One region of the Candidatus Pelagibacter ubique HTCC1062 genome, then DNA from elsewhere that is predicted to be linked to it. Evidence: riboswitches for the same ligand, from Rfam matches in the RefSeq annotation. Region 1 holds a riboswitch; the other holds the start of a gene.
What was found. A riboswitch is a leader RNA that binds a small molecule or an ion and turns the genes downstream of it on or off. The one in region 1 is predicted to bind S-adenosylmethionine.
Positions count from the first base shown of each region.

Region 2: linked by a shared signal. The riboswitch ahead of SAR11_RS05155 (O-acetylhomoserine aminocarboxypropyltransferase/cysteine synthase family protein) and the one ahead of SAR11_RS03785 (homocysteine S-methyltransferase family protein) in region 1 are both predicted to bind S-adenosylmethionine.

Region 1 is NC_007205.1:730,115-734,355, forward strand. It holds gene glnA (type I glutamate--ammonia ligase) at 1-252, opposite strand, end outside; gene SAR11_RS03775 (YbaK/EbsC family protein) at 399-878, shown strand; gene SAR11_RS03780 (DMT family transporter) at 875-1,762, shown strand; gene SAR11_RS03785 (homocysteine S-methyltransferase family protein) at 1,755-2,663, opposite strand; SAM riboswitch class V at 2,673-2,736, opposite strand; gene SAR11_RS03790 (2OG-Fe(II) oxygenase family protein) at 2,825-3,415, opposite strand; gene SAR11_RS03795 (sulfite exporter TauE/SafE family protein) at 3,445-4,191, opposite strand; gene SAR11_RS03800 (molybdenum cofactor synthesis domain-containing protein) at 4,210-4,241, shown strand, end outside.
Region 2 is NC_007205.1:1,004,188-1,008,428, reverse strand. It holds gene SAR11_RS05165 (chorismate mutase) at 1-164, opposite strand, end outside; gene SAR11_RS05160 (COX15/CtaA family protein) at 207-1,217, shown strand; gene SAR11_RS05155 (O-acetylhomoserine aminocarboxypropyltransferase/cysteine synthase family protein) at 1,210-2,538, opposite strand; SAM riboswitch class V at 2,543-2,611, opposite strand; gene rplM (50S ribosomal protein L13) at 2,751-3,212, shown strand; gene rpsI (30S ribosomal protein S9) at 3,214-3,663, shown strand; gene argC (N-acetyl-gamma-glutamyl-phosphate reductase) at 3,699-4,241, shown strand, end outside.

The sequences.
Region 1 (4,241 bases):
ATTATGAGATGTAAAAGGGTCCATAATCATTCTAGAAGTATCAGGTATTAAAATCATGTCAGACTCGTTAATTGCCTTCCAACCAGCAATAGATGAACCATCAAAAAATACACCTTCATTTAACATTTCTTCATCAACGATAGTGTGATCCATTGTTAAATGTTGAAGTTTTCCTCGAGGGTCAGTAAATCTTAAATCAACAAATTCAACTTCTTTTTCCTTCATGAATTTTAGAACATTGGCAGCAGTCATAGTTTCTCCTTTTTTAAATTTTGTGGTCAATTAATAACAAATGTTTCTTTAATAATATTGCTTGAATAATAAATATCACCTATGCGTTTTTTACATATGAATTACAACATTATTTGTTAAATTATCAATCAATTATTAGTTGAAATATGAGCTTATTAGATAAAGAACCTGTTAAAAGAGCTGAAAAATTTCTTAAAAACTTTGACCAATCCTTAGAGGTAATAGTTTTAGAAAATTCAGCAAGAACAGCACAGGATGCAGCAACAGCTTTAGCTTGTGATGTAGGTGCAATTGTCAAAAGCTTATTATTTAAAGCGGAAAATACTTTTATATTATGCTTAGTAGCAGGCGATAAGAGGTGTTCATTAAATAAACTAAAAAAAGTTAAAGATAAAAAAGATATTTCAATGGCATCACCAGAAGAAGTTAAGACACAAACGGGCTATACAATAGGGGGTGTCTCACCTGTTGGGCATTTAGAGAGAATTGAAATTATAATAGACAATTCTTTAGAAAGGTTTAATGAATTGTTTGCTGCAGCTGGACATCCAAACTGTGTATTTAAAACAAACTATAACGATATTCAAAAGATTACGAATGGAAAAGTTGAAGATATAATTGAATGAGACAACCTAGATTAATTGATTATACATTATTAGTAGTTTTAGCTTTAATATGGGCATCAGCTTTTTTTAATATCAAAATTGCAACAGAATCTTTTGGACCAATTACAATTGCATTCTTGAGAGTTTTTTTTGGATCAATTCCAGTATTATTATTATGCTTTTATAAAAAAATTAAGATTGAAGCATTTTCCAAAGATTGGTATTGGTTTGCTATAATAGGATTTGTCAATTTGGTATTACCTTTTTTCTTAATAGCTTACGGTGTAAAATCTGTACAAAGTAATTTGGCAGCAATCTTAATGTCAACAACACCCTTGAGTTCAACAATATTGGGTCACTTTTATACAAAAAATGAAAAGTTCAATTTAGTTAAAACTTTTGGAATACTAATTGGTTTTTCAGGTATTATTTATTTGTTTTCAGATAATTTATTAATAAATGATAGTAATTTTATTTCTGCGTTATTAATATTGCTTGGGTCAACTTGTTATGTTATTGGAGGAGTTTTAACTCTTAAAATTAGTAAGAAAAAAAATGAAAATGTAACAGGCTCTATATTAATTTGGGCTATCCTAATTTTAATACCATTTGTTTATTTTATTGAAAAACCATGGAATTCAATTCCAAGCATTGAATCTACAATATCAGTAGTTTATTTAGGAATGGTTTCAACAGGTGTTGCTTGGTTGCTAAGATTTAAAATTCTAAAAGATAATGGTCTTATATTTCAATCACAAGTCTCTTACTTAATTCCAATATTCGGTACTATATTGAGTTATATTTTTTTAAAAGAAATAATAACACCTAAAATTTTATTATCTTTATTAGCAGTTGTTGTTGGAATTTACTTTGTTAAAAAAGCAGATCAAAAAAAAACTACTTAAACTGAACCATTTCTTTAATATGAGATGGTCTTGTTTCGCAACATCCACCTAAAATAGTAGCACCAGCATTTTTAAATTTTTTAACAAAATTTGCCATCAATTCGGGTGTTAAATCTTTTCTTTGACCCAAAAATTCATTTGGGTTACCAGTTTTACTGACATTATAACTATTAGTATAACCATCTTTAGGATTAGTTGTCACAAAAGCATTAAGCTTAAATCCAAACGGAACACCTAAATTTTTTACTTCTTCTAAATTTTCATAAAAGTTTTCAGGTGAAACACAGGATAAAATTAATCCTAGTAAATTATTATGTTTAATATTGTTAATAATATCTGATATTTTTTCACCACTTGGAAGATTTATTCCTTCAGAAATGTGAGCACCTATTAAGTATGGCTTATTAAATTCTTCAATTGCTTCAATTGCTAATTTAAACTCTTTTACACTAGACAAAACATCTAAGTAAAAAAAATCAATATAAGGATCTAATAATTTTGCTTGATCATAAAAATTTTGCTTAATTTCATCATCTGGTCTTGTATCTTCTTCGTATGTTAAATATTGAGGTGGAAGACCGCCTGCAATTAACACGTTAGGATGTTGTTCTTTAGCTTTCTGAGCTATTTCACCAGCTTTTTTGTTTAAGTATTCAAACTTATCTTCAATTTTATTATCACGTAATCTTATTCGTCTAGTAGTAAAGGTTGCTGTAACAATAACTTCAGCACCCGCTTTAATAAAGTCTAAATGTGTGTCTAGTAAGAGTTGATGGTATTCTTCTTTTAAAACAGCATTTGCACTCCACAATGTGCCGTTTGGCTTCATACCACGAGCTAACAATTCTTGTCCCATACCACCATCTAAAATTCGTGTTGTTTTAAAAAAATTAATATCCATTTTTATTCCTTACTTTTTTAGTGCTTTAGCTCTATGCAAGGTGCACAATACAGTTCAACTACCTTTACCAATTATATAATGATTTCCTTTTTAGCAGTTAGCACCTGCAATATGGATCAAATCGGTAAAATATTTATATATCTATTAGACTGATTAGTAAATCACTTCTTGAATAATATTTTAGCATTAAATGAGAAGGATCTTCTCTCACCATCAACGTTAAATGGATAAGCTGTGTGCATTAAATAATTTGGAAAAATCAATAGGTCTCCTAATTTAGGGTTTAAATTATAGATACTTTTACTTAAAAAGTTTTTTTGACCATTAATAAAATCAATAGTTCCATTAGTTTTAATCTTTTTATTCTTAACTAATTTATTTTGATTCATATCTTTTGGGATTTTAAGATATCCAACACCTGACAGTTGTCCTTCATGATAATGAATTGGATTATATTCATTTTTTAATTGCCTAACCACCCATAGATTTATTATCTTAATTTCTTTAATTTTTTTAACGCCTGACTTATCAAGGTAAACTTTAATATTTTTTAGTAATTCTTTAGACAAACTCTTATTAATTAAAGTTTTGGGTATCTTAATTTCATTCCTAATTTGACTTGCAAGTTTAGAGCTATAATCATTTTTTTTAGATAATTGAGACTTATCAATGTGATTATTTAATATAGTAATAATTTTTTTGGATAACTTTGTTTTTCCTATAGTGGGTCCAAATGCTCTAAATGTTTTCATAATCTTTCTATAATAATTTAATACTTCTGTTATGCAAACAACTTCAGTCCCATTCGAATAGCGACAAATATGACAAGTCCTGATGTCACTAGAGCTAATATTCTTGCAGGAAAAATTTTAAGATTTAAATAGTTTCCAAGCTGGCCGCCTATTAAAACAAAAAAAAATAATGGCCAATAATCATAAATTCCATTTATTGTTGATGCCTTTGTAAATTGGCCAGCAAGTCCTGATAAAGAATTAATCAGTATGAATAATGATGCTGCTGTTGCAATGTTTTTTGCTTTATCTACTCTAATTAATAACAATATAGGGCTTAAGAAAATTCCACCACCAATTCCAACTACACCAGACACAAATCCAATAGATGCACCAATTAATATTGATAATATTTTTGGTATCTTTTTATAAACTTCAATTTTTTGATCAAAAGATTGAAATTTCATGAGAAGTAGAACTCCTGCTAGTGCTAAGACTAAAAAAAGTAAAATTTCAAAAATTTCTTTATCTACTGATAAAGATCCTCCTATGAATGCAAGTGGCACAGATGATATCAAATATGGGGTAAGGATCTTAAAATTGATATTTCCAGCTTTAATATAATTTATACAATTTCCTGATACGACAATAATATTACAAAAGAGAGCAATTACAGGAAAGATCAAGTAAGGAATATCCCAAATTAATAGAAGGGCTAGATAGGTAGAGCCACCACCAAAGCCAACACTTGAATATAAAGTTGCTGTTAGAAGAAATAAAAATGATAATATAATCATGAAAATTATTTTAAATTTATGATTGTAAATATAGCACTTTTAACTGTTAC
Region 2 (4,241 bases), 270 kb from region 1:
AAATTGATCCTTTTTTGATCAATTATTTCTTTTTTATGGATTTTTACTTTTAGCACTTCATTGACTAATGAAGATCTTTTTTTGATTAATTTAAGTAAATCATTATCAAGTTTATCAAGCTTAATTCTAATCTGATTTAGTTTTTTTTTATTTGTAGGCGACATTTATTCAATTGGTTATTAAGATAATTATTATAAGTATAATTTATGTTTGTAAATAGCGACAACTATATAAAATATTTAAAATTGTGGTTAATAACTTTATTTTCATTAATTGTTCTTATGGTAGCTGTCGGTGGTCTTACTAGATTAACAGACTCTGGTTTATCAATCACAGCTTGGGAGCTTTTTACTGGAATACTCCCACCTATGAATATTAATGAGTGGAATTTTTATTTCACAGAATACAAAAAAATTCCTGAATATAAAAATATTAACTACGGCATGTCCTTAGATGAATTTAAAGTTATTTTTTATTGGGAGTATGCTCATAGATTGTTAGCAAGATTTGTAGGTTTGTTTACTTTAGTGCCTTTGCTTTTCTTTACTCTCTATTTTAAAAAAACTCTGCATTATTCTAATAAATATTATTGGATTTTTTTCCTTGTGTGTCTTCAGGGGTTCATCGGTTGGTATATGGTATCTAGTGGATTAATTGAAAATAATGACGTTAGTCACTTTAGACTTAGCATTCATTTATCTTTGGCTTTATTTATTTTATGTTTAATTTTTTGGTATATTTTAGATATTCATAAAATTAAAAAATTTGAAAATAAAATTCCAAATTTATTTTTATTATTCATACTTAAATTGATAGTTTTGCAGATTGTATTGGGTGCTTTCTTATCAGGTTTAGATGGTGGTCTCATCTATAATTCATGGCCTGATATGAATGGTAGTTTTTTTCCAAATGATGTTAGTTATGGTGATTTAATTACTACTCAATTATTTAACAACCCATCAATTATTCAATTTTTGCATAGATCAACTGCATATTTGCTTCTTTTTTTTATAATCATTTTAAATTTTATCTATTTTAAAAAACAATATGATTTTAAATATGTATTATTTTTTGATGTTGCTATCTTGTTTCAAATTTTTTTAGGAATTATAACTTTGATTTCTGGTGTAGAGATTACATATGCTTCACTACACCAGCTAGGTTCAATATTAGTTTTGAGTTCTTATTTTTTGATATTATATAAAAACTCTAACTAACTGCTTTCAAATTCCCTTTAGAAGATTTATTTAAAGCTTGGTCTAAATCCTCAATAATGTCATCTATATGCTCAATACCAATACATAATCTTACGTATCCAGGAGTTACACCTGAGGCTAACAATTCTTTTTCTGTTAACTGACTATGAGTTGTTGTTGCAGGATGAATTGCTAAACTTCTTGCATCCCCAATATTTGCAACATGATAAAACATTTTTAAAGACTCGATAAATCTCTTACCTGCTTCAATACCACCTTTGAGCTCGATACCAACTAAACCACCATTTCCTTCATTAAGGTATTTTTTAGCACGATCAGCAATTTTACCTTCATGTTCTGTTGGATAGATTACTCTTGTTACTTCTTTATTTTTCTTTAAATAGTCAACAACTTTTGATGCATTTGAGCAGTGTTGTTTCATTCTAAGAGCAACTGTTTCAAGCCCTTGAATAATTCCAAATGCATTGTCAGGTGATAGGGCAGAACCAAGATCTCTTAGTAATGTAACCCGCGCTCTTACTGCAAAAGAAACATTAGCCCCAGTCAATTCTGGAACCACTTTTCCCCATATAGCTCCACCGTAACTTGCGTCAGGTTCGTTAAATAAAGGTTGTCTTTTGGGATCAGCTGTCCAATCAAAATTACCTCCATCAACTAAAGCTCCACCTACAACTGTACCGTGACCACCTATATATTTTGTTAATGAATAAACTACTACAGCAGCACCATGTTCTAAAGGTTTGCAAATTACAGGAGCAGCTGTGTTGTCCATTATTAATGGTATATTGTATTTTTTACCAATATCAGAAACTTCTTTAATTGGAAAAACTCTCAAATAAGGATTTGGTAAAGTCTCACCATAAAAAGCTCTAGTTTTATCATCAACAGCTTTTTCAAAGTTTTTTGGGTCAGAAGGGTCTGCATATCTAACTTCAATACCAAGTTTACTTAATGTATGCGTGAATAACGAAATAGTACCTCCATATAAATCCGTAGAGCTGACTATATTATCTCCGGCTTGTGCAACGTTTAAAATTGCAAAAGTTGATGCGGTTTGTCCAGATGCTACTGTTAAACAGGCTAATCCTCCTTCTAATGAAGCAACTCTTTTTTCAAGAGCATCATTTGTTGGATTCATTATTCTTGTATAAATATTTCCAAATTCCTTAAGAGCAAACAAATTTGCAGCATGTTCAGTACTATCAAATTGATACGATGTTGTTCTATAAATTGGAACTGCTACTGCTTTGGTTGTTGGATCACTTCTATAATCACCACCATGTATAGCTATAGTCTCAGGGTTTTGTCTTTTTGTACTCATCTTAATACTCCTTTTTTAGTACTTTTGCTTTATGCAAGGCGTACAATACAGTTCAAATGCGCCTACCGATAATGTGGTTAAAAAATCCTTTTTAGCAATAACTAGCCTGCAATAGGAACAAATCGGCTATATAAAAATATCATTTAAGCAAGATATTGCAAGAGAAATATAAAATTGACATTATATCTAATAATAGTATTAATCCTCGCACAATGACAAAATTTCTAAAAAGTGGTGATTTAAACAGTAACTGGTTTGAGATAGACGCTAAAAATGCTGTAGTTGGCAGATTAGCTTCTATTATTGCTATGATTGTTAGAGGAAAAAATAAAACAACTTTTACACCTCATATGGATGATGGTGATTTTGTTGTTGTTAAAAATGTTGAACAAGCAAAGTTCACAGGAAAAAAATTTAAAGATAAAAAATATTATAGACATACTGGTCACCCAGGTGGAATTAAAGAAATTACTCCTGAAAAGTTATTAGAAAAAAATAAACCTGGCGAGACATTAAAATTAGCTATTAAAAGAATGTTACCTGGGGGAGTTCTAGGAAGAAAACAGTTAACTAAAGTAAAAATTTATGCTGGTGAAGAACACCCTCATGCAGCACAAAACCCAAAACTTTTAGACCTAGGTAAATTAAACAGTAAAAATTTAATAAGAAATTAATATGGTAACAACAGCTACACCAAATAAAGTATCTACAAAAAAACCTAAAATTAAATTAGATTTTAAAGATAGTAAATACGCAACTGGTAGAAGAAAAAAATCTATTGCAAAAATTTGGGTGAAAAAAGGTACAGGCAAAATTTACGTTAATGGCAGAACTATGGATGAGTATTTCACTAGCGGAAGTCACAAAATGCAAATCACAAGACCATTTGAGATTATAAACCAAGCAACTGATTATGATGTAAGATGTAGCGTAGCAGGTGGTGGTCACACAGGTCAAGCTGGTGCAATGGTTCATGGTATTGCTAAAGCATTAATCTTATTTGATTCAGAGAATAGAGCAGTACTTAAGACAGAAAAGCTTAATACTAGAGACTCTAGATCGGTTGAAAGAAAAAAACCTGGTCGTAGAAAAGCAAGAAGAAGCTTCCAATTCTCGAAAAGATAATTCTTTTTTAACTCTAAACTGTTATAATAAAAAAAATGCCTAAGCTTAATGTTTTAGTTGCTGGTTCAACAGGTTATATTGGTGTTCAATTAATTAAATTATTAGTTAAACACAGCAATGTTAACATTAAATATCTTTGTGGTAATACGTCTGTTGGAAAAAATATTTCAAGTTATGAAAAGTCATTAAGTTCAAAAAAATTACCTAAAATTATTAGATACAATAAAGAACTTTTAAAAAACATAGACCTTGTTTTTACAGCTCTACCTAATGGTGAAGCACAAGATATTTCAAATGATTTATTAAAACACAATATATTAATTGATTTAGCTGCAGACTTTAGACTTAATAAAGCATCAAATTATCTAAAATGGTACAAACAAAAACACAGATCTGTCAAAAATATTAAAAAATCAATTTATTCATTACCAGAAATAAATGGTGACAAATTAAAGAAATTTAATATTATCGGATGTCCAGGTTGCTACCCAACATCAATACTTTTACCACTTATTCCATTAGTTAGGAAAAATTTAATAAAAACAGATAATGTTATTATAGATTCAAAATCTGGTTAC